DNA from 3 places in the Pantoea sp. Ae19-2 genome. Region 3 is predicted to be linked to each of the others. Evidence: predicted binding sites of a transcription regulator. Region 3 holds the regulator's gene; each other region holds the start of a gene.

Region 1 (8,041 bases), 4.2 Mb from region 3:
TTTATCTGGTTGATTTAAAAAGAATTATTTCAACTGTTGAATGCGAGCGATTATCATTGTGGTCAGCTTTTCGGGTCGCCAGTTGTCACTCCCTAAGCCGGTGCGCCTGGCTTCCGTGCGGCTTCCTTTACCGGCAGGTCAGGCTGGATGCGGCCTGGCAGGAAGGCAAGGGTGACCCGGCGATGAACTGGCTGCAGCGCATGCGCAAGAAATGCCTGACCAGAGATTTGTGAGGCAAGGCGTGAAGGTGAATCTTATGCGGGTTCATCGCGAAGAAATCGCATAAACTTTTCGTGAAATGCCACCGTTAACCCTCAGGGTGAATATGCAATCTGTCAAAAGCCATGCTGAATTTTACGACGTCCAGTTTTCAAAAGAAGATTTCACCGGTCTGACGATCGCTGAAACGCATTTTGAAGACTGCGAATTCAATAACGCCAACTTTACCTCTGCGGTGTTTTCGGCCTGCAAGTTCATCAACTGTGTGTTTAATCACTGCAATATGAGCCTGCTGAACCCATCCAATAGCCGCTTCTTTGGCGTTCACTTCAATGAGTGCAAGCTGACCGGCATTGACTGGACGACAGCCTACTGGCCCGATTTTTATCTGGATCACGAACTGCATTTTCAGAAATGTATTCTGGCCAGCGGCTCTTTTTTTGGGCTGCGGTTGCAGGGCTTAAAAATGGAGGCATGCAAACTGACAGAGGTGGATTTCAGGGAGTGCGATTTAACCGGCGCAACGCTCACCGAATCGGACCTGACGGGCAGTTTATTCAATCACACCGTGCTACGTGGCGCAGATCTCACAGAATCCTGGAATTACGCCATCAATATCTTCCATAACACGGTCGATAAAGCCAAATTTTCTCGCCTGGAAGCGGTTTGTTTGCTGGAAAGTCTGGGCATCGAACTCGTCGATTAGTCGAGGCCTGAGGAGTAGCCGCCCCCGCGAATACGCTTTATGGGGCAGGTTTCGTTCGGGGTAACGCCTGGCCACCCTGACGCGCTACCGGTGCGGCGGCCTGCCGTTTCTGACTGACGCCACTTTCTCTTCCGTACGCTGTAGGCCAATAGCACAAAATATTGTATGCTATGCCGCCTTAAAGTTGACCAGGTAACCGGAAGCACGCCAATGTAACTTTGCGCTCACCCCGCGACGACATAAAGTCGCATTTGGCACCGTTTATCCGCCGGTAAGGTTCTGCCGGCCACCGTGATTTATCTGCCGCGCCTGTTAGCGCGTGGCTACGTTGAGAAGAATTCACTCATGTCTAATCCCTTTTTAGAAGAGGTGGCACGCCGCCGCACCTTCGCGATTATCTCGCACCCGGATGCCGGTAAAACCACAATTACCGAAAAAGTCCTGCTGTTCGGACAGGCGATCCAGACCGCCGGTACGGTAAAAGGCCGCGGCTCCAACCAGCATGCGAAGTCTGACTGGATGGAGATGGAAAAGCAGCGTGGTATTTCAATCACGACGTCAGTTATGCAGTTTCCCTATCGTGACAGCCTGGTAAACCTGCTGGATACGCCGGGGCACGAAGACTTCTCTGAAGATACCTATCGTACGCTGACCGCCGTTGACTGCTGCCTGATGGTGATCGACGCAGCGAAAGGCGTTGAAGATCGTACCCGTAAGCTGATGGAAGTGACGCGCCTGCGCGATACGCCGATCCTGACCTTTATGAACAAACTCGACCGTGACATCCGCGATCCGATGGAACTGCTGGATGAAGTGGAAAGCGAGTTAAAAATCGCCTGTGCGCCCATCACATGGCCAATAGGCTGCGGTAAGTTGTTTAAAGGGGTTTATCACCTTTATAACGATGAAACTTATCTCTATCAGACCGGTAAAGGGCACACCATCCAGGAAGTGCGCATCGTTAAAGGCCTGAACAACCCAGACCTCGACGCGGCCGTCGGCGAAGAGCTGGCCGCACAGCTGCGTGAAGAGCTGGAGCTGGTGCAGGGCGCCTCGCACGAATTCGAAAAAGAGGCTTTCCTTAGCGGTCAGCTCTCTCCGGTGTTCTTTGGTACTGCGCTGGGTAACTTTGGCGTTGATCATATGCTGGATGGCCTGGTGGAGTGGGCGCCGCGCCCCATGCCGCGCCAGACCGATACCCGCCAGGTTGAGGCAAAAGAAGAGAAATTTACCGGTTTCGTGTTCAAGATTCAGGCTAACATGGATCCCAAGCACCGTGACCGCGTGGCGTTTATGCGCGTGGTATCAGGCCGTTATGAAAAAGGCATGAAGCTGCGCCAGGTGCGCACTGGCAAAGACGTCGTGATTTCTGATGCGTTAACCTTTATGGCGGGCGACCGTTCGCACGTAGAAGAAGCCTATCCGGGCGATATCATCGGCTTGCACAACCACGGCACGATTCAGATCGGCGACACCTTTACCCAGGGTGAGAACATGAAGTTCACCGGTATTCCGAACTTCGCGCCAGAACTGTTCCGCCGTATTCGCCTGCGCGATCCGCTGAAGCAAAAGCAACTGCTGAAAGGGCTGGTCCAGCTGTCGGAAGAGGGCGCGGTTCAGGTGTTCCGTCCGGTTCACAATAACGACCTGATTGTAGGAGCTGTTGGTGTCCTGCAGTTTGACGTGGTCGTCGCGCGTCTGAAAAGCGAATACAACGTTGAAGCCATCTATGAGGCGATTAACGTTTCTACGGCACGTTGGGTCGAGTGCAGCGATGCCAAAAAGTTCGAAGATTTCCAGCGTAAAAATGAGGTGAACCTCGCGCTGGATGGCGGTGATAACCTGACCTATATCGCTCCCACCATGGTGAATCTGAATATTACTCAGGAACGCTATCCTGATGTGACATTCCGTAAAACCCGCGAGCACTAATTCGTGCTTTCAGGGCCATTCCAGCACGGAATGGCCCTGTTTCAACGGATACAGAACCCTCCTAAAACGCGCCTTTTCCTCTCTTTTGACGCACGATCAACCAGTTACCCGAGCAAAACTCTAAATCCCGACTATGATTACTTCATCGGACGGTTTAAGAGACTTATTCTCCCCGCGTCCAGTGCCGCAGCAGCACTGTTTGCTGCTCTTGCGCCCACAGTTTTGGGCGAGTTAACAGATAGAAGGATGATATCGATGCACACAACTAAGATTACTAAAACATTGATGGCTGCGATGATCGGTACTGCTCTGCTGAGCGGAAGCGCATTTGCAGAGGAATCCGCGTCTCAGAAAGCCTCACAAACGGCTGACAGCGCCGGTGCAAAAATTGACAGCTCAATGAAGAAAGTGGGCGGCTTTATGGATGACAGCGCCGTGACGGCTAAAGCAAAAGCGGCCCTGGTTGATGACGACTCCATCAAAAGCACCGACATTTCTGTCAAAACCCATCAGGGCGTTGTTACCCTGAGCGGCTTTGTGACCTCACAAGATCAGGCTGAGAAAGCCGTGGCCGTGGTGAAAAAAGTTGAAGGCGTTAAATCAGTCAGCGACAAGCTGCACGTGAAAGACGCGAAAAAACAGTCAATGAAAGGTTATGCCGGTGACGCTGCTACAACCAGCGAAATTAAAGCTAAGCTATTAGCAGATGACATGGTTCCTTCACGTAACGTGAAAGTGGAAACCACCGACGGTGTGGTTCAGCTTTCAGGTGAAGTGGCGAATCAGGCACAGTCTGACCGTGCCGAAAGCATCGCTAAAGCTATCGAAGGCGTAAAAAGTGTTAAAAATGACCTGAAGGTCAAGTCTTAACACGACCCGGTGCGGCTTCTTCCGGAAGCCGCACTGATAAAAATACCCATCGTGGGATGAAACAAGCAGTTCAATATTAAAATGGTTAAGGAGAGGCTTATGTTTCGTTGGGGCATTATTTTTCTGGTGATCGCACTGATCGCTGCTGCATTAGGTTTTGGTGGCCTTGCCGGTACCGCAGCCTGGGCAGCTAAAGTCGTATTCGTGGTGGGTATTATTCTGTTCCTCATCAGCTTGTTCACTGGCCGTAAAAAGCTATAGCGATGACCCAGACTGTTTGATGCTGGCGTAGTCAGCATCAAACGGAGACCAGTTATTTGTGCGAATGTTATTGTGAGGCAAAGGATGCTTCATATTCGCAACGATGTGTTAAACGGCGCAACGCCAATAGCACAATTTATGGACAACGTAGCTGGTTCTCCGTGCTAGTATCCTTTCACAATTCTAATCCCTGCATTCCCTACATTTGCCTATCGGGAACCCAATCTGAGGTCGGTACATTGGGTATACGTATTCCCGTGACGCTCGGGGCGATTGAACCCCTTGCTCTCACACCTTTTAAAGCCAGGAAAATCGCCTTAGTGTGCGAGGGTGGCGGTCAACGCGGCATCTTCACCGCTGGCGTATTAGATGAGTTTCAGCGGGCTAAATTCAACCCTTTCCAGCTTTTGATTGGCACGTCTGCCGGGGCACAGAATCTGTCTGCCTTTGTCTGCGCGCAGCCGGGCTACGCGCGCCGGGTGATCACCCGCTATACGACCAGCAAGCAGTTTTTCGATCCGCTGCGTTTCTTACGCGGCGGCAATCTTATCGATCTCGACTGGTTAATCGACATCACCCGAAGCGAATTCCCCCTGGCGATGAGCAGTGCCGAAACCCTGTTTTCCAGCGGGCGCGAATTCTATATGTGTGCCTGCCGCAGTGATGACTATGCGCCCAGTTATTTTGCGCCCACCAGTGATAACTGGCTGGAAATTATTAAAGCTTCCAGTGCGATTCCGGGCTTTTATCGCCTGGGAGTGGATCTGGAAGGCATCAGCTATCTGGACGGTGGCGTCAGTGATGCCATTCCCGTGCGTGAGGCGGCCAAACGTGGCGCAGATACGATCGTGGTGATCCGTACCGTGCCCTCTCAGATGTTCGATACGCCACGCTGGATAACGCGTATGGAACGCTGGTTCAGCGGCGGTGCGCTGCAGCCGATGCTCACTATCCTGCATCATCATGAGCAGACTTATCGGGAAACGCAGCAGTTTATCGAGTCACCGCCAGGGGATTTACGCATCATTGAAATTTTCCCACCGCGCGTGCTGGCCAGTAACGCGTTAGGCAGCCGGATCGCCTCGCTTAACCAGGATTACCACCTGGGACGCCGCTGTGGCCGCTATTTTATGGCGACGCTGGGCCAGTGGCTGAGCGATGCCGAGCCGCAAACGGGGCTGGATATCGTTACGCCTGCCGCGCCGGTGGCGAATGAACCCAACAGTGGGGCGATCGTTACGCCGCTGGCGGGCAATGACGACGCCTGGAATGAAGGCTCGCTGGCATGAGGTTTGTGGATACCCATTGCCACTTTGATTTTCCGCCCTTCGTCGGACAGGCGGAGGAAAGTCTTGCCCGGGCCGCCCAGTCCGGCGTTGAAAAAATTATCGTGCCCTCGGTAGACGCGGGACGCTTTGCAACGGTCTGCCAGCTGGCTCACGCGCATCCCGCCCTTTATGCTGCGCTGGGGCTGCACCCGATTGTTATTGAACATCATCAGGAATCGCATCTTAGCGAGCTGGAAGCCCGGTTGATAAAGTCGCCCGCTAAGCTGGTAGCGTTAGGTGAGATCGGCCTGGATCTTTATCGGGACGATCCGCAGTTCGGCAAGCAGAAACATTTTCTGGATGCGCAGCTGAAGCTGGCTAAACGTTACGATCTGCCAGTGATCCTGCACTCGCGTCGAACGCACGATCAGCTGGCGCTGCATCTGCGCCGTCACGATCTCTCGCGCCGTGGCGTGGTTCATGGTTTTGCCGGTAGCCTGCAGCAGGCCCAGGCTTTTATCAAACTTGGTTATGCGATTGGCGTGGGCGGCACCATTACCTATCCGCGCGCCAGTAAAACCCGACAGACCATCGCACAGTTACCGCTTTCATCCTTGTTGCTGGAAACGGATGCCCCCGATATGCCGCTGAACGGTTTTCAGGGCCAGCCCAACCGACCAGAGCGCGCTTTTCAGGTGTGGCAGGTGCTGTGTGAGCTGCGTGAAGAAGCGCCAGAGGTCATTGCCGATGCGCTATGGCACAACAGCCACAGACTTTTTCGCCTTTCCTGATGTCGCCCGTTTACCCTTCTTCTCACAAAATGTTATAATAATAACATTCCCGTCGCGGGCTTATACGGGCTCCACTTTGCCTGATTTCTTGACTGAATCAACTTTTATCTGAAATATTGCAGTTGTTTCATATTTCGATGTGACGAATGGCACATATTCACCGGCTCCGAATTGTTATTATTATCACATACGGGTGGATAAAAACTCACCCCTTGTCCTGGAGATTGTTATGACTGATATCAAACAGCAGGCCCTGCGCGCGCTGAAACTGATGGATTTAACCACCCTGAATGAAGATGACACCGATGAGAAAGTGATCGCACTGTGTCACCAGGCGAAATCCCCGGTGGGCAATACCGCCGCCATCTGCATTTATCCGCGTTTTATTCCCATTGCTCGCAAAACGCTGCGTGAGCAGGGCACGCCGGACGTGCGTATCGCCACCGTCACCAACTTCCCCCACGGCAATGACGACATCGAGATCGCACTGGCTGAAACCCGTGCCGCTATCGCCTACGGTGCTGACGAAGTGGACGTGGTTTTCCCTTATCGCGCGCTGATGGCTGGCAATACTCAGGTGGGCTTTGATCTGGTTAAAGCCTGTAAAACAGCCTGTGCGGAAGCGGATGTACTGCTGAAAGTGATTATTGAAACCGGTGAGCTGAAGCAGGAAGCGCTGATCCGTCAGGCCTCTGAAATTGCCATTGATGCCGGAGCGGACTTTATCAAAACCTCAACCGGTAAAGTGCCCGTGAATGCAACGCCCGAAGTGGCACAGATCATGATGAGCGTGATCCGCGATAAAGGTGTGAAAGCGCAGGTTGGCTTTAAACCGGCTGGCGGCGTGCGTACCGCTGAAGATGCCGCCATCTATCTGCAACTGGCTGAAGATACGCTGGGTGCCGACTGGGCTGACGCACGGCACTTCCGTTTTGGCGCTTCCAGCCTGCTGGCAAACCTGCTGAACACCCTTGGACACAGCAGCGATACCCGTCAGTCAGGCTACTGATATCTCCGGGCGGCATCTTGCCGCCTTTTCTCCTCTTTCCCTGACGTAAGGGGGCGACTTTGTACCTTGCACAAGAAATCATTCGAAAAAAACGTGACGGCCACGCGCTGAGTGAAGACGAGATTCGTTTCTTCATTAACGGCGTGCGTGATAACAGCGTTTCGGAAGGACAAATTGCCGCGCTGGCAATGACCATTTATTTTCACGATATGTCGCTGCCGGAGCGGGTTGCCCTGACGATGGCGATGCGTGACTCAGGCACCGTGCTGAACTGGAAATCCCTGAATCTGAACGGGCCGGTGGTCGATAAGCACTCCACCGGCGGCGTCGGCGATGTCACCTCGTTGATGCTGGGGCCGATGGTGGCCGCCTGTGGCGGCTATATCCCGATGATCTCAGGTCGCGGGCTGGGGCACACCGGCGGCACCCTGGACAAGCTGGAAGCGATTCCCGGGTTTGACATTTTCCCCAGTGATGACCACTTTCGCCAGACCATAAAGCAGGTTGGCGTGGCAATTATTGGCCAAACCAACTCCCTGGCTCCGGCGGACAAACGCTTTTACGCCACGCGCGACATCACGGCCACCGTGGATTCGATTCCGCTGATCACCGCCTCGATTCTGGCGAAAAAGCTGGCCGAAGGGCTGGATGCGCTGGTGATGGATGTCAAAGTCGGCTCCGGGGCATTTATGCCCACGTATGAAGCCTCTGAAAATCTGGCGCAGGCCATTGTTGGCGTCGCCAACGGCGCGGGCTGTCGCACCACGGCGCTGTTAACGGATATGAACCAGGTGCTGGCCTCCACGGCCGGTAACGCGCTGGAAGTGCGCGAAGCAGTGCGCTTCCTGACCGGTGCGCAGCGTAACCCGCGCCTGCTGGAAGTGACGCTGGCGCTGTGCAGCGAAATGCTGATCTCCGGCAAACTGGCGGAAAATGAGGCTGAGGCACGCGAAAAACTCATGACGGTGCTGGATAACGGCAAGGC
Region 2 (8,041 bases), 3.2 Mb from region 3:
TTCATCAGCTCTCTAAGGCAGAAAAAACATCGGTTTAAGCTCTGCACTTATCGGGCTGTTATCCGCATTAGACGGCATTAAATCTTTCATCGATGCCCACCAGCGCTGGCAAACCTCGGTTTGCGCCACCGCGAGCCAGCGGGCTTCTGATTCAATCTCAACGCTGGCGAACAGCTGGTTACGATCGGCATCCAGCCAGATAGCATAGTGATGGGCACCATGCGCTTTTAGCGTCTGTTCCAGTTCCGGCCAGATGGGTGAATGACGACGCAGGTATTCATCGTGGCAGTGAGCATGCACCTGCATGACAAAAGCTTTACGTAACATCGCTGCGCTCCGCATCCAGTGCTGCCTGCCAGGGTTTAACGTTAAAGCGTTCACCCAGCGCGATCAGCTGCGCGGTGGTGATGCTCTGACGAATACCGCCCATAGATAGGGCTTTTACGACAACCTCCGATGATTTTTCAGCGGTGTCGATCAGGCCAAAGGTCTCATCAAGATTAGGACCCGCGCCAAAGATGCCGTGGAAGGGCCACATGACCAGGCTGTGGATCGCCATCTCATCAGCCGTAGCCTGGCCGATACCGTCAGTGCCCGGCACCATCCATGGCAAAATGCCCACCCCGTCCGGGAACACCACCAGACACTCTGTGCTGCCTTCCCAAAGCAGGCGCGTGAAGCGTGCCGAATCCAGATTTACAACGTAGCTCAGCGCCATAAAGTGAGTAGCATGGCAGTGCATAATCACCCGATCGCTTCCATGAGTCACCTGCTTGCGTACGCTGTGCGACTGGAAATGCGCCGCCAGTTCAGAGGTCGGCAGCCCACCGTTGCTTAATCCCCAGTGAATTTTATACGACAACCCCTGGTCATCCACCTGCAGCAGCACCAGACTGTCTGCCGGGTCGAGCTGCACGTTACGAAAAAACTTGCCAGACCCGGTCACTAAAAACCAGTCGTTAGCTAACGCCGGTGCCGGTTTACTCAGTTCAATGCAGCGCGGTTCGGCATAAAAGTCGCTGGCGAAGTCCTGCACTTCTTCGGGAAGCAGGCGCAGGCTAACGTTACCGCCGTTACGCTCATCCCAGCCTTTCAACCACATATCGCTGGTGGCTTTTACCATCCCCTGTACGAACCAGGATGTCAGAATGTTTTGCATGGTTTATCCCTTAGCGTTGACGCAAAGTATGTTGTTCGTAATGATGGACGTCGCTCAGCCAGCTGGCATCGGCAGGAACGTCATGGCGCAGGCACCATGCTTCCCACACCGCCTGCCACGGCAGCGACTTTTGCTCTTCCAGCAGGGCCAACCGTGCGGTGAAATCCCCTTCACTCTCCAGCCTACGCAGCCGATCGCTGGGCTCCAGCAGCGCCCGCAGCAACGCTTTTTTGGCGTTACGCGTACCAATGACCCAGGCGGCAATGCGGTTGATTGAGGCATCAAAAAAGTCGAGACCGATATGCACCTTGTCGAAGAGTTTCTGGCGGGCGATCTCATGGGCAATCGCCTGGGTTTCATCATCGAGCAGCACCACATGATCGCTGTCCCAACGCACCGGACGGCTCACATGCAGCAGCAGGCGCGGCACGTACAGCATCGCGGTAGAGATTTTGTCGGAGATCACTTCAGTCGGGTGGAAATGCCCGGCGTCCAGCGTCAACGCAATCTGCCGGCTGCTGGCGTAGCCAAGGCAGAATTCGTTGGAACCCACGGTGTAGCTTTCCGCACCAATCCCGAATAGTTTGCTTTCCACAGCATCAATATGGTGTTGCGGGTTGAGTTGCTCACTGATGATCGCGTCAAGCGCGCTGGCAAGGCGCTGGCGCGGCGCAAAGCGGTCGATGGTGAGATCTTTCATGCCATCCGGCACCCAAATGTTCATCACGGAAGGCGTACCGAGCTGTTCACCAAAGTAAGCCGAAATATGGCGACTGGCTTTACAGTGGTCGATCCAAAACTGGCGAATACCTGAATCGGCGTGCGACAGCGTAAAGCCATCGGCACTCTTTGCATGTGAAAAGCAGGTGGGATTGAAATCCAGCCCCAGCCTGTTGCTTTTTGCCCACGCTACCCAGTTGCTGAAGTGTTTCGGCTCGATGGCATCGCGCTCAACGGGTTGGCTGCTTTCAAGATAGATCGCGTGCAGATTAAGGCGCATTGCGCCCGGGATTAGCGATATGGCTTTTTCAATGTCGGCGCGCAATTCGTCGGCGTTGCGTGCCCGTCCCGGATAGTTGCCGGTGGCCTGAATACCGCCGGTGAGTTGCCCGTTGGGATTTTCAAAACCGCGCACGTCATCACCCTGCCAACAGTGCATCGAGACCGGGATCTCATCCAGTTGCGCCATCACAAGGTCCACATCAACGCCATTCTCAGCATAACGTTGTTTCGCCAGGTCAAAGGCCTGTTCAATCAGCTTTGTCATATGCAAGTTCCTTAGCAGGTTGGAGCAGCGCGGTGAAGCGCGCCTGATGGGCCGCAAACGCGCTGTTGTCGAGCGGTTCAAAGATGTCTGACGGGAAATTACGGCTGATGCAGCGGCGCAAATCCGCGACGTCACGCAGTTCACCTAGCGCGATGAGCTGGCAACCCACATTTCCCAGCGTGGAGGCTTCTACCGGACCGGCAATCACCGGCAGTTGACAGGCATCGGCACACAGCTGGTTGAGTAAAGGATTCTGGCTGCCGCCGCCCACGATATGCAGCTGCCGTAGCGGTGTGCCGCGTAGCTGGCCGAGTTCCAGCATTGTCTGGCGATATGAAAGCGCCAGACTGTCAAAGAGGGTGCGTGCCAGTGCGGCCGCAGTGTGCGGTATCGGCATCGCCTGTTCAGCACAGGCATGTTGGATTGCCTGCACCATGTTGTCTGGGTTAATAAAGCGAGGGTGGTTAGGATCAATGAGCGAGCGGCAGGCTGGCTGCTTTGCGGCATCCGCAATAAGCAGGGGCAAGTCGCGGATGTTCAGTTCGCTACAGACGCGCTGTAAAAGCCATAGCCCCATAATGTTTTTCAGCACCCGGTAACCTTCCGCGCCGCCTTCATTGGTTATGTTGGCCTGTAAAGCAGTCGCATTCACATAGGGTTGGAGACTTTCAATCCCCATTAGCGACCAGGTACCTGAACTGAGATAGGCTGCATCGTCGTGCATCAGTGGCGTGGCCAGCACCGCGCTGGCCGTATCGTGCGTGGCTACGGCAATCACCGGGATCCGCTTGCCGCTGGCGCTGGCCCAGTAACCCACGTTATTGCCCGGTGCATGCGGTGTGCCGAACCAGGCGGAGTCGACGCCAGCCCAGTCCAGCAAGTCACGATCCCACTCACCACTTTGAATATTCAGTAACTGCGTGGTGGTGGCGTTGGTGTATTCCCAGTTCATTTTGCCGGTGAGGCGATAGTGCAGATAGTCTGGAATCATCAGCGCATATTTCACCCTCGCCTGCCAGTCCGGCTGCTGCAGATGTAGCGCGCGCAGCTGATATAGGGTGTTAAATGGCAGAAACTGAATGCCGGTGCGCTGGTATATCGCCTGCTGGCCGAGATCGTCAATCGCCCGGGCCATCAGGCCCTCGGTGCGTTTGTCACGGTAGCTCACGGCTTCGCCAACGCGATGTCCGTCTGCGTCCAGCAGTACCAAATCAACGCCCCAGGTATCAATACCCATGCTGTCCGGCACGATGCCTTCATCATCCAGTTGCTGCAGTCCGGCGCGAATGTCCTGCTCCAGACGATCCAGATCCCAGCAGTCATAGCCGCTGCGCTGAACCCGCTGATTCGCGAAACGACGGACTTCACGCAGAGCGATTTTCTGGCTGTCCGACGTCCACTGCGCAAGCATGACGCGCCCGCTGGATGCGCCTAAATCAATGGCAACGATGTTACGCATATTCATGGCATGTTTTCCTGAAATGACATGGCTACAGAATAAAAAGCCTGCAGGCCTGCCACCTTAGGCGCAGTGCCAGCAGAGGATCTTCGCTGGCAGGTTTGCAAAGGTGTTCGTGAGATAGCTCACAGAACCGCGTGACGATAGAGTTGTGAGCTTTGCCGCATTTCTATCAATCACTTAGGCGATCTTAAATAATTCGCCATTTTCTTGCGCCGCCCCGTTCAAAATTCAAGGTGATGTCCGCAGCGCCTGCGTAGACTCAGTTGCAACATTGTTAACGGAGAGCAAGCCATGACCGTTCTGCATAGCGCGGATTTCTTTCCCGCCGGAAATTACGCCATTGCCATCGAGCCACGCGTGCCACAGCAGGCTTTTCCAGAGCATCACCATGATTTCCATGAAATTGTGCTGGTTGAACAGGGATCAGGTATTCATGTGTTTAATGGTCAGCCGCAGGCGTTGAGTGCCGGTTGCGTGTGCTTTGTACGCGACCACGATCGCCATCTGTATGAAAAAACCGACAACCTTTGCCTGACCAATGTGCTGTACCGAAGCCCGGGGGCGTTCCGCTTTCTTTCCGGGCTGCAGGCACTATTGCCGCGTGAAGAGGACGGCCGGTACGCGTCGCACTGGCGCATTAATCAAAAAGTGATGGGGCACGCTTTGCAGTTGGTGACACAGATGAAGCAGCAACCTCTGTGGTCACTCGAACGTCAGGCACATCAGGAGCAACTCTTTCTGCAAATGCTGGTGTTGCTACGTGAGGCCGCTCGCAATGACAACGCGCAGGACCAGGAAGCCAGACTGCACCGATTGCTTGACTGGCTGAATGAGCATTACAGTGAAGAGATCGTATGGGAGGCGCTGGCCGACAGCTTTTCACTGTCGCTGCGTACGCTGCACCGCCAGATGAAGCAGCAGACAGGCAGTACGCCACAGCGTTATTTGAATCGGCTGCGTTTATTGCAGGCGCGTCATCTGCTACGCCACAGCGATATGCGTATAACGGACATCGCCTATCAGTGTGGATTTGGTGACAGCAACCACTTCTCCACGCTGTTCCGGCGTGAATTTGGCTACGCGCCCCGCATGGAGCGTCAACAGATGTGGTAACTGGAGCTTTTAATATGTCGCTAATTCTGTCGCGCGAGGACTACTTTCCTGCCAGAAACCTGCCCATCGCAGTGGCCGAACGTATGCCACAACCCTCTTTCCCGCCTCATCAACACAGGTTTAGCGAGATTGTGATTGTCTGGCGCGGCAACGGGCTGCACATCCTCAACGATCGCCCCTGGCTGATTACCTGCGGCGATGTGTTTTATATTCGCGACAGCGACTGCCATAGCTATGACAGCGTCCATGACCTGGCGCTCGACAACATTCTTTATTGCCGCGATCGCTTTCGGCTCGATCTTGACTGGAGCCAGCTTATACCGCCTCAGGAAGAGAATGCTCAGTCCGGTTGGCGATTAACCACCCAGGGTATGGCGCTGGCACGTGGCGTCATCAGCCAACTGGAGCGGGAAAGCCGCAAAAACGATCCCTTGTCCATTCAGCTTTCTGAAGCCTTGTTTTTACAGCTGGCGCTGATTCTGCGCCGCCACGGTTACGCGGCCGATCGTTCCTGGGCGCTACCGGAAGGCGAACAGCTTGATCTCCTGATGTCGTCGCTGCTGGCCGATATCAGCCGTCCGTTTGACCTCGCCCACTTTTGCGAGCAGCACCAACTCAGCGAGCGAGCGCTTAAACAGCTGTTTCGCCAGCAAACCGGCATGACAATTGGCCACTATTTGCGTCAGCTTCAACTCTGTCAGGCAAAATACTTACTACGCACCCAGGAAAGTTTAATCAGCGAGATTGCTTCACGCTGCGGCTTTGATGACAGTAACTATTTTTCGGTGGTGTTTACGCGTGAAACCGGCATGACGCCCAGTGCCTGGCGGCAACGTTTTGTACCGCAATGCGCCACGCTAACTGATAACGCAAAAGCCTGATACGCGTTAACGCATCAGGCTTTTATCTCTGCGGAGTCAGGCAGCCATGCCAAGCCCGACAATATTGGCAGCGATGATAATGACTATGCAGCCAATCGACAGGACGCTAACCGGACGACGCCCGACAGATTTCCACTCTTTCAGCATCAGTCCGACCAGACCACCACACAGCACATACAGACTCATGTGCAGCATCCAACTGACAAAGTCATATTGCGGTGGAATTTTGGCATGGCCCCATGCATAGAAAAAGAACTGCAGATACCACATGGTGCCGCCAAGAATAGCGAAAGCGATATTGGCAATTAACAGCGGTTTTGCCACGGAGAAGTCCCGGCGGAGGGAGAGCTCCGGCTTAACCGCCAGGCGGATAAAGCAGTACGCCAGGTTAATCAGCGCACCACCGCCCATAATCACCACATAGCTGGGTAGCGCCACGTACAGCGGATTAATACCCAGATTAGCTGCCGCAACATGCATCGGCTTTGCGGCATCCATAGCGAAGGACATGCCGGCCGAGAAAATACCGCAGATAACCGCCAGTACAAGCCCTTTCTTCAGATTGAATTCTTCGGCGTTAATGCCCAGCGCGCGCTCTTTCAGCAAACCGGCACGCGATACAATTGCCACGCCAATCAGCGCGACCAGAACGCCAAGCAGCGTCATACGGCCACCAGCCGAGCTAAAGAGCGCGACAAAACGGCCCTGCAGCAACGGCGTCATGAGTGTCCCGACGACTAACGTAATGCCGATAGCAATACCGATGCCTAACGACATGCCGAGATAGCGCATGGTCAGGCCGTAGTTAATATTGCCGATGCCCCACATTGCACCAAACAAAAACACAGGTAGCAGCTGTGACAGACTGAAACTACTGTAGTACGCCCAGAAATTCGGCAGCAGTACGGCACTGACTGCCCATGGCAAAATCAGCCACGACATCAAGCCACCTACTGCCCACATGGTTTCCCATGACCATTTTTTGACCTGTTTAAACGGCGCATAAAAACATGCGGCACTGGCGGCACCCACCAGATGCCAGAAAATACCGGCAATAATGGCACTGTTCATTGTTATTCCTTCGCAAGGTTGAGGCCAAACAGGAAACCGACGTTTCCTGATAAGCAGCAGTCTAGAGGGAGCTGCTTTCACTCAGCCTTTGAATGGCTGCCGGAAAACACAGGCCGCTGGCAAAATCCGGTGAATTTTCAACATAAAGATCACAAATTCACATTTAAGGACAGTAACCGGACGTTTTACCTAAACCGCTTATTATTCGAGATATTTTTGTTGTTTGTTGTGTTGATCGGCACAGTTTTAATCTTACTGCCAGCACGCTTATTAACGTGGCAATGACATAAAGTTGAGCTGCGGGTTCGCTGCAAAGATGGTTTGGCGGACGAAGAGGGAAAACGGTCGGCAGAAAAGGTTTGTGATATGACTCAAGGCTAGTGGGGATACTGTGATCAGCGGGAGATCGCATGATGTTGGATAAGCACTCTACGATTCAGCGCAGTAGTCGCTGCGCATGTTATTAACTGCAGTCACGCAATGAGACGTTTGCGTGGCAGGGCAAACCGAAAGGACAATTGGCCGGGGATGCCTCCCGTCAAAAGCCTACCGCTTCGTCATTGACTGCGCGGGCAGGCACGGGCTTATCGCCATCCCAGGCGTTCCGGCATTTGCTGGCGAATACAGGGTTTCAGCCCGTCGACCCTTTTTATAAGACGCTGACCGCTCAGATAACAAAACACGCCGCGGAAATGCTGGCTTCGTCGTGTCTTTCTTCCCTTCCCTGCCATCTGCAGTGTGGCTTTGGCAAAGATAAAAAGGTATATCGTCGTAATCTGTTTCACTCTGTTTTCACATAACGTTAACGAGTTAAAAGCGGAGCCCTGCATATGACAACACATCATCAACATTTCATTAATGGTGTTTTTGTGCCTAATCACAGCGATAAGTGGATTGAAGTGATTAATCCTGCTACCGAAGCGCTACTGTCACGCATTCCTCAAGGCACGCGTCAGGACGCCGCAGACGCTATCGCCGCTGCCGATGCCGCGCAGCCGGGCTGGGAAGCCTTACCGGCCGTGGAGCGCGGCAGCTGGCTGCGTAAAATTGCCACAGCCATTCGTCAGCGTGAACCCGAACTCAGCGCC
Region 3 (8,041 bases):
TGGGCGGCGGTTTTCCTGTAAGCGCCATGCTGACCACCAATGAGGTAGCCTCAACCATGGCGCCTGGCGTGCATGGCACGACTTATGGCGGCAATCCGCTGGCATGCGCGATCGCAGAAACCGCGTTAGATATTATCAATACGCCAGCTGTACTGAATGGGGTAGAAATCCGCCGCCAGCAGTTTGTTGAGGCGCTCAAGGCTATTGATGCGCGTCACGACCTGTTCAGTGATATCCGTGGTAAAGGCCTGCTGATTGGTGCAGCCCTGAAGCCGCAGTATGCGGGCAAGGCGCGCGATATTCTGAATGCGTCAGCTGCGGAAGGCGTCATGGTGCTGGTGGCCGGAACAGATGTGATGCGCTTCGCACCGTCGCTGATTATCGAGCCTGCCGATATCGAAGAGGGCATGGCTCGCTTTGCCCGTGCGGTAGAGAAAGTGCTGTCTGCCTGAGTTATTTGCGGCGCAGACTGCGCAACAGCCAGCGGCCATGATGAGGCCGCTGGTTCCAGGCCAGAGAAGAGATCGTGTGCATGACTTTCAGATGCTCCAGGATGCGCCTGACGTGCTGCTCCAGTACCGTGACCGGCCCCTCATTTATATCTTCCACGCCCTGTAGCAGATCCGTCTGCGAACTTTCCCCATCATATTCCAGCCTTTGCTGACACCGTTGCAGGGCGATCTCGCACCATTGCAGGTAGTGCTCAGCCAGCGTGGGCGGCAGCATGGTATGTTCACGTGCCAGAATGGTCATGGCGTTAATGTGCTCCACGATAAACTGGCAGTGCGTGACCCATAAGCGCATATCCTGCAGGTAGCGTGAATTAAATCCCGGCTCCTGCATGGCCTGATTCAGGGAGTTGAATACGGCGTTATGCGCCTGGTTGACCTTAACCCGCTGGTAAGCCAGCGCATCGGGTGACTGCTCCGGGCCCAGCAACATTCGCAGGGCATCCTGACAGGCCTCCAGCGCATCATGGGCATTCTGGCGCAGCAGGGCACTTTGCCACTGCGGCCACAGCCATAACATGCCCCCAAAGGCGATCAGGCAGCCCATCAGCGTATCCAGCAGGCGGGGCAGTAAAAACTGTGCCCCGTTAAGGGAGAGCAGTTGCAGCGTATAAACGGCCGTAACCGTAAATCCCACTATTGACCAGCCGTAAAACTGGCGGGTAAAACGGTAGCTGATAAAGGTAATCACCAGCATGATGCTCAGCACCAGCGGTTCAGGCACATCCAGGCGTAGCGACGCCGCCGCGATAGCCAGTCCGGCAAAGGTTCCCAGGGCCCGGTGCTGAATACGTACGCGGGTTGCGCTGTAGTTGCTCTGGCTGACAAACATGATGGTCATCAAAATCCAGTAGGGCTTAGGAATCGAAAAGAACACGGCCAGGGCGCTGCCCAGCATCAGCATGACGGAAAAACGCCCGGCCGTTCGCAGTGCGGAAGACCGCAGCGACAGATAGCTCCGCAACGCGGGCAGCAGCGGTAAACGACGCTGGCGATCGGCCATCAGGTCGCGTTGATAAAGCGGCTTTTGGGTTCGAAGCACCCGGGCGATACGGCTGAAATGATAGAGACAGAAGTTACCCACCGGATTGTCCGGATGCTGAAGGGCGATTTTCTCCAGCGCACCCAACTGCTTGTCCATATCGAAACGACCAGAGAGTTGGTGATACAGAATATCGTCGGCCAGCGCGCGCAGCCGGGCTGAAATCGTTCTGGCGTTCCAGCGGATGACGGCTTCAGCATGGCTTTGCTCGACCAGCTTCTGGACCTCTTCCGGCTGATGCAGGCTGACGGAGATATGCTCCTGCAGATCCAGTGCTACCTGAAACGCCCGGGTCAGGCGTTTGTGGCTGTGATCGCGACTCGCAGACAGCATATGCATTTGCTGATAGCAGGTGTTGATCAGATCGATCGCTTTTTGCTGACGCGCCAGCAGGGGCGGCAGGGCTTTTTCCGGATCGGTCAGCTGCGTCAATAAGCTGTACTTGGCGTCACAGTAATTTGCCAGCTCACGGTAGATCAGGCTCAGGCTTTCGCGCATCGGCTGCTCTTTCCACAGCCAGAACCAAAACCAGTTGAACAGGCCATACCAGAGCGTTCCACCGATATAGAGCAGGGGCGGAACGTAAATGGGCATACGGCCAATCAGGCTGAGGGTAAAAATTGACGCGATTAACGTGCCGGGCAGCAGTCGGGCGTGCAGCGGACTGATCTCTCCGGTGACGCCAAGCAGCAAAGGCAGGGCAAACAGGATGAGCGGCAGCGGCACGTCTTTAAGCAGCAGCCACTGCATCAGTAAACTGCCAAGGGCAAACAGGCTGCCGCCGATGATCAGGCGTTTAAAGAAGCGTTTGTGGGGCGTGTCCAGACCGGCAATGTTGCAGCAGGCGGGAACCAATGAGAACAGCAATCCTTTTTGCAGATCGCCGAACAGCCAGCCGAGCGCTACGGGAAGGCACAACACCAGCGTCTGGCGCAGCGCATAGTTAACTTCGGGGTGATAGATTATTCTTCGCCACATCGGCTCAACACAAGACATTCACGGCATAATGTCGCCATCACGCCGTGAACAGTCAGGCTTAGCGTGTGCCGTAAACAACGATGGTTTTGCCGTGTGCGGAGATCAGGTTCTGATCTTCCAGCATCTTCAAAATACGGCCCACGGTTTCACGTGAACAACCAACGATTTGGCCAATTTCCTGACGAGTAATTTTAATTTGCATGCCGTCAGGATGCGTCATGGCATCTGGCTGTTTAGCCAGATTAAGCAACGTTTGTGCAATGCGTCCGGTCACATCCAGGAAAGCGAGATTTCCCACTTTTTCTGACGTCACCTGCAGACGGCGAGCCATCTGAGAAGAAAGACGCATCAAAATATCCGGGTTAACCTGGATGAGCTGACGGAATTTCTTGTAGGAAATCTCTGCCACTTCGCACGCAGTTTTCGCACGTACCCAGGCGCTGCGCTCCTGACCTTCTTCAAACAGGCCAAGCTCACCAATAAAATCGCCTTGATTCAGATAAGAAAGAATCATCTCTTTGCCTTCTTCATCCTTAATCAGTACCGCGACGGAACCTTTCACGATGTAGTAAAGCGTTTCGGCTTTTTCACCTTGGTGAATCAGCGTACTTTTGGATGGATACTTGTGAATATGGCAATGGGACAGGAACCATTCAAGTGTAGGGTCTGTTTGCGGTTTGCCGAGAACCATTCGCTATTATCCTCTATTGTAATCGTGCCCAAAATACAGGGCTCAGTTTCCCTGCCAGGCGATGAAAGCGTTAAGCGTGTTTCCATTCAGGAAATTATTCGGGCTGCATTTGCGCAGAGCGCATCATTCTTCCCGGCTTCGTCTTCGGATGACGAAAAATATTTTCAGCACTGTTTGTAGCACAGCTTTCGCCGACTGTCTTGTGTTGTCTCGCTTCAGCAATAAGGCTGATTTCTCCGGATTGCTGTTTACCAGGCAAAAGCGTACTCTGACGCAAAAACAGGGCATTCTGGGGGCCAGATTATGCAGGCAAGAGTCAAATGGGTTGAAGGGTTAACATTCCTCGGCGAGTCTTCGTCCGGACATCAGGTCTTAATGGACGGCAATTCCGGCGATAAAGCGCCCAGCCCTATGGAAATGGTGCTGATGGCGGCCGGCGGATGCAGCGCCATTGATGTGGTATCAATTTTGCAAAAAGGTCGCAACGATGTGGCTGATTGCGAAGTAAAACTCGAATCAGAACGCCGGGAAGAAGCGCCTCGCATCTTTACCCGCATCAACCTGCATTTTATCGTCAGTGGAAAAGCACTTTCAGATAAAGCCGTGGCGCGTGCGGTCGACCTTTCAGCTGAGAAGTATTGCTCGGTTGCCATTATGTTAGGCAAAGGGGTGGAAATTACCCACAGTTACGAAGTTATCGAGCTGTAATTATTCAGAGGCCAGCGCGGCCTCTGATTTTATTCAATGCGTTTGCCTTCCATGAGCCGTTTTACCAGCGGTGCCATAATTAATTCCATCGCCAGCCCCATTTTCCCGCCAGGTACAACCAGCGTGTTGATATTGGAAATAAACGATCCCTGCAGCATGGCCAGTAGGTAGGGAAAATCAATATCTTCCAGCCCCTGAAAGTGGATGACGACAAAACTTTCATCCAGTGAAGGAATGGTGCGTGCCGCAAAGGGGTTAGAGGTGTCGACGGTTGGAACCCGCTGAAAGTTAATATGGGTGCGTGAGAACTGCGGCGTAATGAAATTGATGTAATCTTCCATTGAGCGCACCACCGAATCCATTACGGCTTCACGCGAATGACCGCGTTCACCGGTATCGCGTACCAGCTTCTGAATCCACTCCAGGTTAACGATGGGGACGACGCCGACCAGTAAATCCACTTTTTCAGCGACGTTGTGCTGAGCCGTCACGACGCCGCCGTGCAGTCCTTCATAAAACAGCACGTCCGTATCCGGTGGCAGCGGCTGCCACGGGGTAAAGGTACCTGGTACCTGATTCCAGGGCACCGCTTCGTCGTAGGTATGCAGGTATTTACGTGACTGGCCCTTGCCCTGATCACCGTATTCAACAAAGGTCTGCTCCAGCAGACCGAAATCATTCGCCTCCGGGCCAAAGTAGCTGATATGGCGACCCAGATCGCGCGCCTTACGGATAGCCATATCCATTTCAGGCCGGGTAAATCGGTGGAAACTGTCCCCTTCCAGCTCGGCCGCGTGCAAATTGAGTTGCTGAAAAATTTTACGGAATGCGAGGCTGGTGGTAGTGGTTCCGGCACCGCTGGAACCTGTTACCGCGATAATCGGATGACGTGCCGACATAGTGAAACTCCCTGTGAAATCAGGCGATGAGCATTGTTAGCACGATTTTTCGTTCTGTGCATCAGCCACGGAACTCACTTTTGCGCATGATGTTGACCGATTCATGAAGCTCAGACCAGACCAGCACGACTTCACCTTGCTGCAGCTGGCGTCGCACATTGCCGACTTTTTCGGTCAGGCTGAGTTCCTGTTCGCCGTAGTCGGTACCTTCGCGCAGAACAAAGGCTTCAATAACGTTTTCAAGGGTTTCGGGAGAAACCTGTTGCCAGGGAATAATCACAGGGTTAGCTATCCAGATAAGGGGAAATCCACTGCGGCACGCGCTGTTCCAGCCACAATTCAGGCTGACGCAGGGTACCACTCACAAATCCAACATGACCACCGTGTGTTGTCAGCTGATAGGTAATAGTGGCAGATAACTGGTCATTTTGCGGGATCACCTCATCGCTCATAAAGGGGTCATCTTTTGCATGGATAATCAGCAACGGTTTTGTCACCGATCTCAGCAACGGCAGGGCGCTGGCACGGCGATAATAGTCCGTGGCGTCGGCAAAGCCATGCGCCCGGGCCGTGATGGCGTCGTCAAAATCACGCAGGCGACGCAGGGCATTCAGCTGACTGAGATTGACCGGTAAGGTGTCGGGCCATGCGTGCAGCTTGCGCCTGGCATTCTTTTTAAGCTGGCTCAGCAGGTAACGCTGATAAATTTGGGAAAACCCACGTTCCAGTCGGGCGCTACAGGGTTCAAGCATCAAGGGTGCCGAAACGATAACGCCGGCATCCAGCGCAACGTCACTGCCCTGTTGGCCCAGCAGGCAACCCAGCATATTCCCGCCCAGCGAAAACCCCACAGCTGCAGTAGGAACCTGTCCCCAGCGGGCCTTCAGCCAGGTCAGGAAAAAGCGTGCATCTTCCGTCTCGCCGGAGTGGTAAATCCGGTTTAGCCTGTTCGGCTCGCCGCTACAGCCGCGAAAATGCATCACTACGGCCAGCCAGCCACGTTGCCTGCAGACTTTCATCAGGCCATGGATGTAGGGACTGTGGAAGCTTCCTTCCAGACCATGAAACAGCACCACGCGTGGTTTATGCGCGGCAAACTGTGGATCTTCACTCCAGGCCAGATCGACAAAATCACCATCGGGTAAATCCAGCCGCTGCCAGTGAGGCGTTAACGCTAGAGTACGGCGGAACAGGCGCGGCAATATGGTTTGCACATGCGGATTGGTCAGGCCGCGCATGGGGCTGAACGCCGCGCCGTCCGGGCCCGAAAATTTCATGTTGTAAAGGCTTGTCTGTTCCATATCACACTGTTAGCTTCGATAAGTTTTCACATAATGGAGGGAGAACCCGGATTAATGGAACTCAGTCTTTTTTTATCAATGTTAGGGTTTCTCTGGGTCGCGGCGATTACACCCGGCCCTAATAATATGTTACTCACCGCCTCGGGCGCCAACTTTGGCTTTTTCCGTACCCTTCCGTTAATGGTCGGCATCATGATTGGTATGCAACTGATGCTACTGATGGTGGCGTTTGGCGTAGGGGGATTGATCCTGCTCTATCCCTCACTGCACCTTATCCTGAAAGTTGCCGGGAGCCTCTATCTTCTGTGGCTGGCATGGAAAATTGCGACCGCCGCATACGAAAAGCTGGAGACCGATGCGGCACCGGTCGCGCCCATGCCCTTCTGGCAGGGAGGATTGTTGCAGTTGATCAATCCCAAAGCCTGGTTAATGGCCTTGGGGGCGATAGCCAGCTTTAGCCTGGCCGGTGCCGGATATCGCCGCTCTGTCCTGTTAATCAGCGTAGGGATGGTGATGGTCAATCTGGTCGCGGGCATCATCTGGATGGGGTTTGGCGCGATGATTGGCCGTGTTTTACGCAGTCCGCGCGCGTGGAAGATATTTAACCTCAGTATGGGGCTGTTAACCGCAGCCTGCGTACTGCTCATCTGGCGCTGACGTTAACTGGAGGCGCGTTCCAGGCGCTTCCAGGGCAGCACCTCCCTGACAACCGGCGCATGGGGCTGACGGATTTTTTTCAGCAGCAACTGTACGCTGCGGGCGCCCAGCTCATTCATCGGTTGCTCTATGGTGGTCAAAGGCGGATTCAGGCTGCCGGTAAAGGGAATACCGTCAAACCCGACCACAGCCAAATCCTCGGGTACGCGCAAGCCTGCTTCCAGCGCCGCATGCACGACGCCGACCGCCAGTACATCGGACACGGCAAAGACCGCGTCTGGTCGCTCGGGCGAGTGCAACATCTCCCGTAAAGCCCGACTGCCTTCTTCACAGGAAATATCCGCAGTATAGACGACCTTAGACCAGCCCAAATCCGTTTGCTCAATGGCCTGGCGATAACCCTGCTCACGATACTGGGAATACAGATAACGCATGTCGCCGTTGACCAGTGCAATGCGTTGGCGGCCTCTGGCAGCAAGGTAATGTACGGTATCGCGCGCAGCCTCAAGATGATCGATGGAGACCGAGGATGCCGCAATCTGGGGATCAAACTCTGAGCACTGCACCCAGGGCGCATCTCCAATGATATCGATAAGGCTTTCCAGCCCGGCCGCCGCGTCCATGGTAATGACGCCATCAACGACTTTGCCTGTGAGCAGCGTCAGGTAAGCGGCTTCGCGTTTAAACTGCGAGGCGGAATTACACAACAGGATATGGTAGCCATGCATTTCGGCTTCCGCTTCAATGCCTTGCACCACCCTGGAACAAAAGGGATTGGTGATATCTGAAATCAGCACCAGCAGCATATGGCTTTGTGAGGTACGCAACTGACGCGCTAACAGGTTTGGCTGATAGCCGCTGGTTGAAATGGCATCCAGCACTTTCTGGCGCGTATCCGCTTTCACACCTGGATGAGCGTTAAGCACGCGGGATACCGTGGCTTTAGACACGCCAGCTAACAGGGCAACTTTGTCGATCGACATCGAACTCGCAGGCCTCACCGGGAGCAAATAATAGCGCATATCAATAGCACACCCAGCATGTGAGCGCCTGACAAATTTATGGCTTTTTGTCTGAATTTTAATTTGCATATAACGGCAATCTATTGCAGATGATGATCTAAGAATTTCTTTCTATTAGGGATAACTTTTAATTCCTTTGTGAAATTAATCCTGCCAGCAACACTGCCCACATCATAAAAGTGATGGGGAAAATCATGTTAAAAGGGCAGTCAACCATTTTGGCTACTGTGCTGG

What was found. The regulator CRP, encoded in region 3, controls carbon source genes, mostly activating them, when cyclic AMP is high. The targets are predictions, from matches to a motif close to ATGTGANNNNNNTCACAT.
Positions count from the first base shown of each region.
Region 1: deoC (deoxyribose-phosphate aldolase) is a predicted target of CRP. The motif match lies at 6,185-6,202, and genes of this name have one in related genera.
Region 2: rhaS (HTH-type transcriptional activator RhaS) is a predicted target of CRP. The motif match lies at 4,035-4,052, and genes of this name have one in related genera.

Region 1 is NZ_JBCHWE010000001.1:105,186-113,226, forward strand. It holds gene AAIE03_RS00485 (pentapeptide repeat-containing protein) at 326-925, shown strand; gene prfC (peptide chain release factor 3) at 1,271-2,857, shown strand; gene osmY (molecular chaperone OsmY) at 3,113-3,727, shown strand; gene AAIE03_RS00500 (DUF1328 domain-containing protein) at 3,827-3,988, shown strand; gene AAIE03_RS00505 (patatin-like phospholipase family protein) at 4,228-5,277, shown strand; gene AAIE03_RS00510 (metal-dependent hydrolase) at 5,274-6,047, shown strand; gene deoC (deoxyribose-phosphate aldolase) at 6,277-7,056, shown strand; gene deoA (thymidine phosphorylase) at 7,116-8,041, shown strand, end outside.
Region 2 is NZ_JBCHWE010000001.1:1,064,365-1,072,405, reverse strand. It holds gene rhaM (L-rhamnose mutarotase) at 13-327, opposite strand; gene rhaD (rhamnulose-1-phosphate aldolase) at 317-1,159, opposite strand; gene AAIE03_RS04965 (L-rhamnose isomerase) at 1,170-2,426, opposite strand; gene rhaB (rhamnulokinase) at 2,410-3,891, opposite strand; gene rhaS (HTH-type transcriptional activator RhaS) at 4,180-5,001, shown strand; gene rhaR (HTH-type transcriptional activator RhaR) at 5,016-5,882, shown strand; gene rhaT (L-rhamnose/proton symporter RhaT) at 5,919-6,953, opposite strand; gene aldA (aldehyde dehydrogenase) at 7,784-8,041, shown strand, end outside.
Region 3 is NZ_JBCHWE010000001.1:4,299,179-4,307,219, forward strand. It holds gene argD (bifunctional acetylornithine/succinyldiaminopimelate transaminase) at 1-452, shown strand, start outside; gene AAIE03_RS19735 (YccS/YhfK family putative transporter) at 454-2,529, opposite strand; gene crp (cAMP-activated global transcriptional regulator CRP) at 2,588-3,220, opposite strand; gene AAIE03_RS19745 (OsmC family protein) at 3,524-3,928, shown strand; gene AAIE03_RS19750 (phosphoribulokinase) at 3,958-4,827, opposite strand; gene AAIE03_RS19755 (YheU family protein) at 4,889-5,107, opposite strand; gene AAIE03_RS19760 (hydrolase) at 5,112-6,128, opposite strand; gene AAIE03_RS19765 (LysE family translocator) at 6,183-6,785, shown strand; gene AAIE03_RS19770 (LacI family DNA-binding transcriptional regulator) at 6,788-7,768, opposite strand; gene tauA (taurine ABC transporter substrate-binding protein) at 7,990-8,041, shown strand, end outside.